One region of the Holdemania massiliensis genome, then DNA from elsewhere that is predicted to be linked to it. Evidence: predicted binding sites of a transcription regulator. Region 1 holds the regulator's gene; each other region holds the start of a gene.

Region 1 (4,281 bases):
AGGGAATGACATCGCGAATGTTCTGCATTCCCGTGACATACATGATGAAGCGTTCAAAGCCCAGACCGAATCCGGCGTGCTGACATCCGCCATACCGGCGCAGATCAAGATACCACTGCAGACCTTCCTCATGGACGCCCATTTCCTTCATTCGATTCTGCAGGACGTCCAGCCGTTCCTCACGCTGAGAGCCACCGACCAGCTCACCCACCGCAGGGACTAACAAATCGCAGGCCGCCACGGTTTTTCCATCCGCGTTGATCCGCATATAGAAGGCTTTGATATCCTTCGGATAGTCGATCAAGAAGACCGGTCCTTTGACTACCTCTTCACATAAATAACGTTCATGCTCTGTATTCAGATCCATTCCCCAAGAAACTGGATTTTCAAATTTCTTCGTCGCTTTTAACAGATGATCAATCGCTTCCGTATACGGCATCCGGACAAACTCACTGTTCAAAACATGATTCAGCCGATCCAGCAGCGTATTGTCGATAAACTGATTGAAGAATTTCATCTCTTCCGGACAGTTATCCATAACATACTGAATACAGTATTTAATCATATCTTCAATTAAATCCATATCATCTTCCAAATCCGCAAACGCGATTTCCGGTTCTACCATCCAGAATTCCGAAGCATGCGTTGTCGTGTTGGAGTTTTCAGCCCGGAAGGTCGGTCCGAAGGTGTAAACGTCGCGGAATGCCATCGCAAACGCCTCTGCCTGCAGCTGTCCGGAAACAGTGAGGTTGGCTTTCTTGCCGAAGAAATCTTCTTCATAATTGCCGTCCTCGCGCGTAGTCACCGTGAAAACCTCACCTGCACCTTCGGCATCATTGCCGGTAATGATCGGTGCGTTCACATAAACGAAGCCCTGATCCTGAAAGAATTCATGAATCGCCATAGCCAGTACGGAACGGACGCGGAATACTGCGTTGAATGTGTTGCTGCGCGGACGCAGATGGCCGATTTCACGCAGGTACTCAAACGAATGACGCTTTTTCTGAAGTGGATAGGAATTGTCGCAGGCGCCTTCTAAAATCACTTCCGTGACCTGCAGCTCAAAAGGCTGCTTGGCCTGCGGCGTCAGCACAACCTTTCCGGTTACGGTTAAAGCCGTGCCTGTCAAATATTTGGATACATCCTGAAAATTGGCCAAATCGGAAGAATAGACCAGCTGAGCGTTGCGGAAATAGGTGCCGTCGTTCAGCTCAATAAAGCCGATCGAGCCGTTGTTGCGGTTAGTTCTGACCCATCCCTGCAGCTGGGCATACTCGATTTGATCGGTTTCCATTGTGCTGCCGGAACAAGCCATCTCATAGAGTTCTCTGACGGTCATGAATGTAAGCATACTTTTCTCCTTTTGTTTTATAAAAAAAACGTTCCTCACTTAAGGAACGTCAATCAACGTGGTGCCATCCTCATTCGCTCAAAGGTTAAAAAACACTGAGCCTCAGGGTGCGTTAACGCCGCCGACGGGATCGTCTACTGTCAGTTCTCCGATCCGGCTCCCAGAGTGTTCCGCATTCCCTGACTGAACTCCGGCTTTCACCCTGCCCGGCTCGCTGTGCTTCAGTATGAGGATCGTTCTCTTTTCGCTGCCTTCTACTTTTTCATGTTGTTGGTTTCAAAAACCAGTTCCTGAATCGTTGAAACGACATCAATCGGCTTAACCAGAACGCCCTTAGGAACCTGGAAATGCTCATGTGAGAAATCAACAATACCAGTAATGCCGCATTCGATCAAACGATCTGCAGCATCTTGAACATTGGATGAAACACACAGGATCGCAATCCGGCATCCTTCCGGAATCTTATCCTTCATTTCATCGACGTGGTAAACCGGAATCGGTGTCTTTCCGACAGACTCCGGACGGATGTCAAAGGCACATACAATCTCGCCGACAACATGGTTCCAGCGATTGTAATTCATTAAAGCTTTCCCAAGGTTGCCTGCTCCGACAAGAATAATCTTCTCATCGAATCCCATGCCCAACTGTTCGTTGAATATTTCAATCAGGCGGTCAACGTCATAGCCATAGCCTTGCTTCCCTAACGATCCTAAAAATGAGAAATCTCGGCGGATCGTCGTGGACTCAATAGCCACATATTCCGAAAGCTCCTTGGACATGATCCGGGTTACGCCGGAATTCTTAAGTTTGCGCAAAGCTTTCAGATAGATCGGATAACGCTGCAGTGTAGCCTTAGGGACTGACTTTGTTGGCATACTATCAACCCCTTCTGCATTATTCTAGCACACTTGTTTTAAATTGTGAATGATTTAATGAATTGAACTTGTTTCAATTTCCATGGATGGGTTCGCAGCGATGTCCAGCGACCCGGTTAAACCGTGTGTATAGGCGGTCCAGCCGGCCGCTCCAATCATCGCAGCATTGTCTGTACAGCACCATAACGGCGGGATCGTCAGATGCACATCCGGAGTTTCTAAAATCATTTCTGAGATTTTTTCACGCAGCCGGGAATTGGCCGCAACTCCGCCGGCCAGAACAACCTGCTTCGGTTTGAATTCCTTCACCGCGGCCATCGTCTTTTTTAATAGAGTATCCAGCGCAGCTTCCTGGAAAGCATAGGACAAGTCTTCTTTATTCAATTCCTCGCCTTTTTTGCCTTCCCGGTCAATCAGCTGCAGCACCGCCGATTTCAGCCCGCTGAATGAAAAATCGAGTGGTTTCTCTGTTTTGGGTTTCGGCAATGTGTAATGCGGATGTCCCTGCTTGGCCATTTTGTCAATCACCGGACCGCCTGGATAACCTGTTCCCATAACCCGGGAAACTTTGTCATAAGCTTCGCCGATCGCATCATCCTGCGTTGTGCCGAGAATTTCAAACGACCATTCCTCTTTCATCCAGACCAGTTCGGTATGCCCGCCGGAGACAACCAGTGCGATCATTGGAAAACGCAGCTCATCCACAAAGCGGTTCGCGTAAATATGACCGATAATATGATGCAGCGGGATCAGCGGTTTATCATAATACCAGGCCAGCGTTTTGGCTGCCTGGACACCGACATGCAGCGAACCCACCAGCCCGGGTCCCTGGGTAACCGCAATCGCCAGAATATCATCCATTGTGACTTCTGCCTGGGACAGAGCTTCTTCAATCACGACGGAAATATTTTCAACATGGATTCGTGATGCAACTTCCGGGACAACCCCGCCGTATTTTTTATGGACATTAATCTGCGAAGAAACAATATTGGAACAGATCTTAGAGCCGTCCTCAACCACCGCTGCGGCTGTCTCATCACAGCTGGACTCAATCGCCAGGATTAAATTTCGTTTCATAAACTTCCTCCTATTGGTTTCATCATCAAATAAGCGTCCTCATGGTTGTCCTGATAATAGCCCTTCCGGATATTGATGATTTCAAAACCATATTTTTTATAACATGTCAAAGCTGGAATGTTGCTCACTCGCACTTCAAGTGAAATCACTTCGCAGCCCTGTTCAGCGGCCACCCCCAGCATGTGATCCATCAGCTGCGAGGCCCAATGCTGCCGACGATACGGAAGATCGACGCCAATCGTTGTAATCTGAGCCTGATCAAAGGTCGTCCAGACACCCGCATAGCCTACGATCGTCCCCGTTTCATTCTCAGCGACGAACAGATGGGAATAGGGGTTTTCTTTGAGCTCATACTCATAGCTTTCCCGCGGCCAGGGCGAACTAAACAGGCGCAGCTCCATTTCACAGACAATTTCCAAATCGTCCAGCGTCATTTTCCGAATCATGCTTTTTTTACCAGATAATCGTCAGCCGATTTGAGATATTCCGGCACTAATAAATGGACGTTCTCGACTCTCTGCCATTGTGAGCGAGTCGTCAGGAAGGCCTGCGCAAGGTCCGGGTAACAATCTTCCAACCCTAACAAAGAACAGTCGCCGACCAGTTCCAATCCATCGGCATTGTCAATACGGGCTTGAATTTCGCTGAGGGAAAGGACTTCTTCTTTTCCGCTCAGCCGGCCGTTTTCAATCATTCCAAAATAAGCCCGCTGGCTGCGGGCATCCAGCAGCACAGCTGCCTTTGTCTTACCGGCGCCGATCAGTTCCAGCGTTGGAAGTGCATACAGCGGCAAGTTCGCAGTCGAACACAAGACCTTTGCCACCGTCATCGCGATTCGTACCCCAGTATAGCTGCCAGGACCTTTCGTCACAACGACCTGGTCAATCGCCTTGGGTGACAGACCACATTCCGCAAGCAGTTCTGTCAGCTGCGGAAAAATCATTTCTGACTGTCGCTTCCAAGAAGACAGACAGCGCT
Region 2 (4,281 bases), 170 kb from region 1:
TGTATGATGTTTTACGTGCTGACCGCTGCATTTCCGACAACGCGATGGAAGGCCGCGTACCCTTCGGCGATCTCCAATTTGTCAAAACCGTGATGAGCATTCATCCCAGCCAAAAGATGAATACTTATGGAATGGGAAAATATTTGCTGCGCAAAGCATTTGAAGCCGATCATCTGCTCCCTGAAACCATTCTGTTCCGGGACAAGGCCGCCTTCAGCGACGCAGTAGGCCATTCTTTGGTCGAGGATTTAAAACAATATGCCGAGACGCTCTATCCCGACGCTCAATTTCAAGCGCGGGCAAAACGTTATGCCTATTGCCCGCCCTATACGAAGGAAAGCCTGTGCTATCGGGAAATCTTTGAAAAATACTATCCCGGCCTGGCAGAGCTGATTCCCGCCTACTGGATGCCAAACCCAGATTGGCCAGGCTGTCAGGTCCAGGATCCCAGCGCCCGCTATCTTTCCAACTATGGAAACAGCGGGAACTAAGGATACGCGGACACTGAACCACAGATCTGAATTCGTCCATAAGAAAACGAAAATGCTTTCACGAATAAACGGTATAGTCATTCATGACTATACCGTGAATTTCAGACTTAATCTTTGATTACAGATTTGGCTGATGGTTGTCCATCGCATACATCAGACTTGTATAATTCTCATACAAGAATCGATATAATTCAAAGTTCTGTTCCGATAAAGCTACGGCATTGTTGGTCGCAATGCTGTACTGTTCTGACATTGCATTCCATGTCTGCCGACCGACAACACCATCGGCAGTCAATCCTACTCGTCTTTGGAAAGCGATAACCGCCGCTTCGGTTCCGGAACCAAAAATACCGTCAACACTCAGCTGGTTCGTAACGCCCCAGCCCTGATTGATAATGTTCAGCGACCATTGGACGATGCTGACATTTTCACCTCGGCTGCCCAAACGCAGCGCTGTCCCCGGATAAGGAGGGATCATCTGAGCACTCGGCGGTTGAATCGCCTGGGTTTCACGATAAGCCCGGACTAAAATATCCCAGGTCTGACGCCCGACAATGCCATCCGCGCTGATTCCCGCCAAGCGCTGAAAAGCCACAACCGCGGCTTTGGTCGTTGCCCCGAAGCTGCTGTCAATCTTCACGGTAGGTACCCTTGAGGTAAACAAGGCAATCTTCTGCAGATAAAACTGGATTTCCTGCACATAGACATTGCGGTCGCCCTGGCGGATTGCCCGACCCGGATAAACGCCCGGCAGCCGTTCCTCAACCCCTTCGGAGGTCAGCTCCGCTAATTTTTTAACGGCCACGTAAATATAAGAAATCTTATACCAGGTTGCCTTGCCAACAATCCCGTCCGCAGTCAGTGAAAACTGGCGCTGGAAGGCTTTAACCGCATTTTCCGTACCACTTCCGAAAATACCGTCAACCGGATAGGTCGGCGTGATATTCGGATAATTCACTGCAATGCGGTTGAGCTGATTCTGAATGATCGCTACGCTGTCGCTGCGGACCCCACGCTGAAGATTCAGTCCCGGGAAAGATCCGCTGACCCCTTCGATGCGATTGGTGTCGATCAATTCGATATCCTGACCATAATAGTTCTGCAGAATTTCAAAGGCATTGTAGCCCTTATTCGCCAGGTCCACCGTTCCCCATTGCTTCAAACCTTTGCACCAAACCTGCCGTCCGTCACAATACTCCGCATAATACGGATTCACCGTGTTGACCTTACGGATATATTCGTTGAAAATATCATCGACAACCTTGCTGATACTTGTAAAAATATCCCGGCCGTAAACAAAATACTGATCAAACGCCGTGCTATTGGTGATATCGAACGAATACCCCCGGCTGCGGTACCATTCAGTATACACCCGGTTCAAACACAAAGAAATCTGACAATAGATATTGGCACGCAGACTTTGTTCTGGCCAGGTTGGATAAATTTCGCTGGACGCTACATTTTTAATGTAGTCCTTGAAGGTTACGGTTACATTCTGTGCGCTGGCTGTCGGCCGGCCTAAATGAACCGTCACATATTTCGGAATGATCGGATAATCCAATACATAAGGAGCGATCGATTCCTCCGCATCCCCAGCACTGACGCTGTCGCTGAAACCGCAGCATCCCCCGCGCGAACAACCGCAGGAACGAGCCATGGCTCGGGTTAAGGCATGCTCCGGAATTTCAAGATACTCCTCAAACTGCGGAGCCAGCTCCTCATCTGCGCTTAACAGATCAACCTGAAGCAGCGCTTCCTCCTGAGCGAAAATCTGAACGTTGCGAAACGTTCGGGTCGCAAAGCCGGCTTTGCCCACCGTTACATGAACCTTGGCATACGGGATATCCTGATTGTTTGGATTCAAGCTCAATTCCCGATCCGGTGCTTCAATCCGGATCACAGGACTTTTACCATTCGCTCCGCTGCTTAGGTGCAGATCCACGGACTGATCATCATTCGTGACGATAATCTCAGCCCCTTCAATCGGCAACGCCTGCTGAGCGACAGTTACTTCAACAATTAAAGTACCATACTGCATCGCTGTCACCTCCATTGCTACAATATGCAAGCTACCGTTTTTCAACTGGGCTGGCACGCTTAAAATTGCCTTTTTCTCAAGGTTTTTCGATGTAAGCGCATACTCAAAAACTTTTTTCAGATGTAACCGTTTACTTGTGAAAATGTTGTCATTACCCTATTGTCAGACAAAATCCGGCATGCTATAATCACATCCGTAAGTGAGTGAAAGATTTCACAATAGGAGGAAATTCAGATGGAAGAAAAACTTAGCCCCGCTCAGGAAGAAGTCAATCTGTTAGTTGAAAACGGCTTGAAGGCCCTGGATGATTTTTTGAAACTGGATCAGGACCAAGTCGATTACATTGTCGCTAAATGCTCTGTCGCGGCTTTGGACAAACATGGCGAGCTGGCCAAGCTGGCAATCGAAGAAACCAAGCGCGGTGTCTTTGAAGACAAAGCCACTAAGAATCTGTTTGCCTGCGAATATGTAGTGAACCACATGCGGCATCTGAAATCCGTCGGCGTGATCAAGGAAGATGAAGTCCAGGGTCTGACCTATGTGGCAGAACCAGTCGGCGTCGTCGCCGGCGTTACCCCGGTTACCAATCCAACCTCAACCGCGATTTTCAAAAGCTTAATCTGCCTGAAAACCCGCAACCCGATCATCTTCGGCTTTCATCCCAATGCGCAGCAGTGCTCGATCGCTGCCGCCAAAGTTGTCTATGAAGCAGCGGTCAAAGCCGGAGCTCCGAAAAACTGCATTCAGTGGATCGAACATCCAAGCATGGAAGCCACTTCCGCATTAATGAATCATCCGGGTGTCGCGACGATCTTAGCGACCGGCGGCAACGCGATGGTCAAAGCGGCTTACAGCTGCGGCAAGCCAGCCTTAGGTGTCGGTGCCGGCAACGTTCCGGCCTATATTGAAACGACGGCCGATATCAAGCAGGCGGTCAACGACATCGCCTTATCCAAAGCCTTCGACAACGGCATGATCTGCGCTTCGGAACAGGCAGTCATCGTCGACAAGGAAATCTATGACGACGTCAAAGATCAATTCAAGAATTACAACGTCCACTATGCCAATAAAAAAGAAAAAGAAATGCTCGAACAATACATGTTCGGTGTCAAAGCCTTCTCCAAAAATGTCGGTGCGGCGAAGCTGAATCCGGATATCGTCGGCAAGTCGGCGGCCTGGATTGCCGAACGGGCAGGCTTCACGGTCAATCCGCGCACCAGCATCATCATTGCGGAATGCAAGGAAGTCGGACCGAACGAACCGCTGACACGGGAAAAATTATCTCCGGTTCTGGCGATGCTGAAAGCAGATTCCGTCGATGACGGCTTCGATAAAGCGGAAGCGATGGTCATGTTCAACGGCATTGGTCACAGCGCCGCGATCCATACCGCTAACGCCGATCTGGCGAAACGGTTTGGCGAACGGATCAAAGCCTGCCGGATCATTTGGAACTCACCGAGTACCTTCGGCGGTATTGGCAACGTCTACAATGCTTTCATTCCTTCCCTGACATTAGGCTGCGGTTCGTATGGCCATAACTCCGTTTCGGATAACGTCAGCGCGATCAACCTGCTGAATATCAAGAAGATCGGCAAGAGGAGAAACAATATGCAATGGTTTAAAGTTCCGTCCAAGATCTACTTTGAGAGAGATTCCATCGAATATCTGCACAGCATGCGGGATGTTGAACGGGTCTTCATCGTCACTGACCGTTCGATGGTTGATCTGGGCTATGTCACCCGCGTGACCGAT
Region 3 (4,281 bases), 1.2 Mb from region 1:
AAATGCCGCCAGGCAGATGATCGGTCAGCATTGCCATTTCCGCGTTTCGCTGCTGCAGAGTATTCAGCTCTGACTGCAGTTCGCTCTGGCGAAGCATCGCTGTCTGAATGTCGGAGAAAAAAAGCAGCACCGCAATTCGGCCCTGATCGGTCAAAAAGCGGAAACCCCGGCACTGCCGCCATAAAACGGAACGGTCCCGGCAGGTTAAACGCAGCGTAAGTTCAAACTGGTTGGCTTGCTGAAGCGCTTGGCGGGCCTGAGCTTTAGCCGGACCGACATCGTCGGGATAAAGAAGCAGATCCAGCTGTCCCTGACATTGCAGATAAAATTCATCATAGGTGAAGTTCAAGGCTTTTAATAAAGATGAGCTGATATAGAATAACGGCAGGTTTTCTTCCCAATAAACTCCGATCATTTCCGGATAAATCGCCGCTTCCAGCATTGTAAATGAAGGCTGCGGAGCCCTGCCGCCCACATTCGGCAGCTTTAAGGCTGAGGGCAGATCCAGATCCAATAGCAGGATTGAAAACTGCGGTGTTTCCGCTTCCAGACGCAGCTGAATCCGGATTGAAGGACGGTCGGGATAGTCGAGCTGAAAAGCTGCGAACAAGGCACACAGGTGCGGCTGTTTCCGCAGAACTTCAATATGAATCCAATGCAGCTGAAGGGGCTGCGGAGTTTGACGGTAATAGCGGTTCAGCCAGAGCAAAAGATCTTCGCGGCCCAGCGGCGATTCCCCATCCATGCCGCGGCACAGCAGTGTTTCGCTTAAGACTGTTTTAAACGACTTGAGATCCCGCTGAAGCAATACCGCCTCGGCCGTTTTTTTAAAGAACTCACTGATTCTAAAAGTGGGATTTTCCATTCTATCCTACCTCGTTTTCAATATCATATCCGTATTTTATCATCATAAGAATAGCATAACCTCAGGCGGAAAACCAGCAAGCGGCGAAAAACAAAACAGAAATGAGAGAACCGCGGAAAAGGCTCAAAATCAGGCTGCTTTTCAGATCGCTTCGAAAGGCGCAAACCGCGGCTCGTTTCCGGGAAAGCTTGGGAAAAAGCTGAGTCAATAACAAAAAAACCGCCCGAAGGCGGAAAGACTTACTTCTGCTTGTGTACCAGATCGTCGATCAGGCCGTAATTCTTCGCTTCCTCAGCGCTGAAATACCGGTCGCGGTCACTGTCCTCGGAAATTTCCCTCAGGCTGCGGCCAGTATCCGCTGCCAGCAGGGTGTTGAGCCGCTGGCGAATCTGGAGAATATGCTCAGCGGCGATCTTCACATCAGCGGCCTGTCCCTGAACACCGCCTAAGGGTTGATGGATCATGATTTCACTGTTGGGCAGGGCGAAGCGCTTGCCACGGGTGCCTCCGGCTAACAAAACGGCAGCCATGCTGGCGGCCATGCCCATGCAGATGGTGGAGACATCGCAGCGAATTAAGCGCATCGTATCATAAATCGCCAAACCGGCGCTGACGCTGCCGCCGGGGGAATTGATATACAGCTGAATATCCTGACCTGAGCGGGAGGCCAGATATAAAAGCTGGGCGCACAGGTTGCCGGATACCGTATCGTCGATCGGTGCGGTCAGCAGGATGATCCGCTCTTTCAGCAGGCAGGAGATCAGATCGTAAGCCCGCTCGCTGCGGGCGGACTGTTCAATAATCGTAGGAATTAAGGTCATGGAGAAGACTCCTTTCCTTTTACAGTATGCCAGAATTCAGCCCGTCAATACTTGGGAATCAAAAAATTGTAAAGCAATCGTGAAAATGGCTAAGTGAAGTCATTCACAATTGACATTTAACGCCTTAAACACTATAATTAAGTCGTGTCATAAGGAGGTCTATAAAATGACAGTAAAAGTTGCGATTAATGGTTTTGGACGCATCGGACGTCTTGCTTTCCGCCAGATGTTTGTTGCCGAAGGTTATGAAGTTGTAGCCATCAACGATCTGACAAGCCCTAGAATGTTAGCTCATCTGTTGAAATATGATTCAGCTCAGGGCCCTTTCACAGGCCATACCGTTGAAGCGAAGGAATCTTCAATCGTCGTTGACGGACATGAAATCGAAATCTATGCTAAGGCTGATGCGAAAGAACTGCCTTGGGGTGAACTGGGTGTCGATGTTGTTCTGGAATGCACAGGCTTCTATACATCGAAAGCGAAGGCTTCCGCTCATATCGAAGCTGGCGCAAAGAAAGTCGTTATTTCCGCTCCTGCTGGAAACGATCTGCCGACCGTTGTCTTCGGCGTTAACGAAGGCGTTCTGACAAAGGAAGACACAGTTATTTCCGCTGCTTCCTGCACGACAAACTGCTTAGCTCCAATGGCGAACACATTGAACAAATATGCTCCAATCGTCAGCGGTATCATGACCACAGTTCATGCTTACACAGGCGATCAGATGACTCTGGACGGCCCTCAGCGCAAAGGGGATCTGCGTCGTGCCCGCGCTGCTGCCATCAACATCGTTCCAAACAGCACAGGTGCTGCGAAGGCGATCGGTCTGGTTATCCCAGAACTGAACGGCAAGCTGATCGGCTCTGCTCAGCGTGTACCGGTTCCGACAGGTTCAACAACTCTGCTGGTTGCGGTTGTTAAGGGCAAAGACGTCACAAAAGAAGGCATCAATGCTGCCATGAAGGCTGCGGCTAACGCTTCCTTCGGTTATACTGAAGAAGAACTGGTTTCCAGCGATATCATCGGTATCACTTATGGTTCTCTGTTTGATGCAACACAGACCATGGTTACAAAGATTGATGACGAAACCTATCAGGTTCAGGTTGTTTCTTGGTACGATAACGAAAACAGCTACACAAGCCAGATGGTTCGTACAATCAAATATTTCGCTGAACTGTAAGAGCGAACAACACAGAATAAAGAAGAATGAGCTGATGCAATGTCGGCTCATTTTTTTGTGAATTTGCGGAAAGAACGATCAGAAAAGCAGGTGATGTATCGCGAAATATCTGCACCAAGAAAACGGCGGCAGAAGAAAACCCGGAAATTTTATTCCTGATCAAATTGAATATGGTATGATCAATAAAAGGCATAGGGAATGGCTCATTCTGTCAGGATTGTTCATGACCGTGTTTTGAAGTGGGTCAAACAACTCGGTGAGATTGAGGGATTACAGATCAATCAGAAACATGAGGTCGGGTGAAGAAGCCATGCCGGGCAGAAAGGAAGTGCACCATGCAAAAGAACAGGGATATAAAGCTGGAAAATGGATATGTGATCGGCAATGGTCAGGTATTGATCACAGCCGGACTGGGTGTAGAAATCCAACGTCATGGAAAACCGGTGCTGACTGACCATCCGTGCAGCAAAACGGCAGTAGCCGCGGTCAGCGGCCCGGATTATGTCTGCAATAATCTGGCCTTTGGCTTTACGATCGAAGCCGAAGAACCATGGAAGGAAGAAAGGGCAGGCATGCCGGATGCACAATGTGAATTCTATCATGTGCTGTGCCAAAACAGCGAAGCTTCTGTGCAGGTGGAGGACAGTGTGTTTATCAGCGAGAGCGTCTGGATTCGAACACTGCGTTCAACCGCGGCTTTGTCTGTGCGTGTCCGGATTGAAACTGATCCGCGCAATGGTGAGTTTCTCTGGTGGGATGGAACGCCGGTGAAGCCGGAAAGTGAATTGTACGCACCCTCCGTCGATCCGGATCAATGGGTGCAGGTTCAGGCGGATCAGCTGATTTTTCAGGGAGCGCCCCGGCGGTTGTTTCAGGATATCTCCAATGCTTATCGCTATGTGGGGAAGCCGCGGTATCTGGCTGTTCAGTGCAATGCGCAATCTTGTGTGGATCCTACCGGCTTTAGGCTTCAGCTTGAACCAGATCAGCCAGTTTCACTGATCAGCTGCCTGAGCTTGAACCGGGAAGAAGCATCCGCTTTTGCGAAGCAGCTGGCAAAACTGAGCAGTGATGAACTGCAGCGCCGCTGCCTGCGGATGCAGCAGGATCGGTTTCTAAAGCCGAAAGCCGCACCCTCTGATCCGCTGGCGAAAATCCTGCAGGGAACGGAGGATCTGATTCAGGCTGTGACCGCGGACAATGGTGCGAGTTTAGCACAAAGTTTTATCTATCCTTTACATTACATCCGGGATCAATACGGGATTTTCCGGTTTCATCAACAATGCTTAAATCATAGGGAAATGAAGCGGATCTGTCAGGCTTATCTCGGTTTCGAAAGGCAATTTGGAATTCAAAATGCCTATGATCCGATCACGCCGCACACAGCTTTTGCGGCGCGGTCTTTTAAACCGATTTCA

Evidence for each region. Region 1 encodes Rex, which represses fermentation and respiration genes when NADH is low (regulators of the CRP and FNR family bind a similar motif). Its sites were predicted from a motif close to GTGAANNNNTTCAC; they were not measured.
Region 2: a site for Rex is predicted at 2,733-2,746, ahead of adhE (bifunctional acetaldehyde-CoA/alcohol dehydrogenase). Genes of this name have one in related genera too.
Region 3: a site for Rex is predicted at 1,780-1,793, ahead of gap (type I glyceraldehyde-3-phosphate dehydrogenase). Genes of this name have one in related genera too.

The regions. Positions count from the first base shown of each region.
Region 1 covers NZ_JAKNTK010000001.1:1,455,100-1,459,380, reverse strand. Annotated here, with positions in the region: gene asnS (asparagine--tRNA ligase) at 1-1,351, opposite strand, end outside; gene MCG46_RS06470 (redox-sensing transcriptional repressor Rex) at 1,606-2,226, opposite strand; gene tsaD (tRNA (adenosine(37)-N6)-threonylcarbamoyltransferase complex transferase subunit TsaD) at 2,281-3,303, opposite strand; gene rimI (ribosomal protein S18-alanine N-acetyltransferase) at 3,300-3,749, opposite strand; gene tsaB (tRNA (adenosine(37)-N6)-threonylcarbamoyltransferase complex dimerization subunit type 1 TsaB) at 3,746-4,281, opposite strand, start outside.
Region 2 covers NZ_JAKNTK010000001.1:1,283,930-1,288,210, reverse strand. Annotated here, with positions in the region: gene asnB (asparagine synthase B) at 1-491, shown strand, start outside; gene MCG46_RS05830 (peptidoglycan-binding protein) at 610-2,529, opposite strand; gene adhE (bifunctional acetaldehyde-CoA/alcohol dehydrogenase) at 2,764-4,281, shown strand, end outside.
Region 3 covers NZ_JAKNTK010000001.1:211,430-215,710, forward strand. Annotated here, with positions in the region: gene MCG46_RS00950 (EAL domain-containing protein) at 1-865, opposite strand, end outside; gene MCG46_RS00955 (ATP-dependent Clp protease proteolytic subunit) at 1,105-1,686, opposite strand; gene gap (type I glyceraldehyde-3-phosphate dehydrogenase) at 1,853-2,863, shown strand; gene MCG46_RS00965 (hypothetical protein) at 3,199-4,281, shown strand, end outside.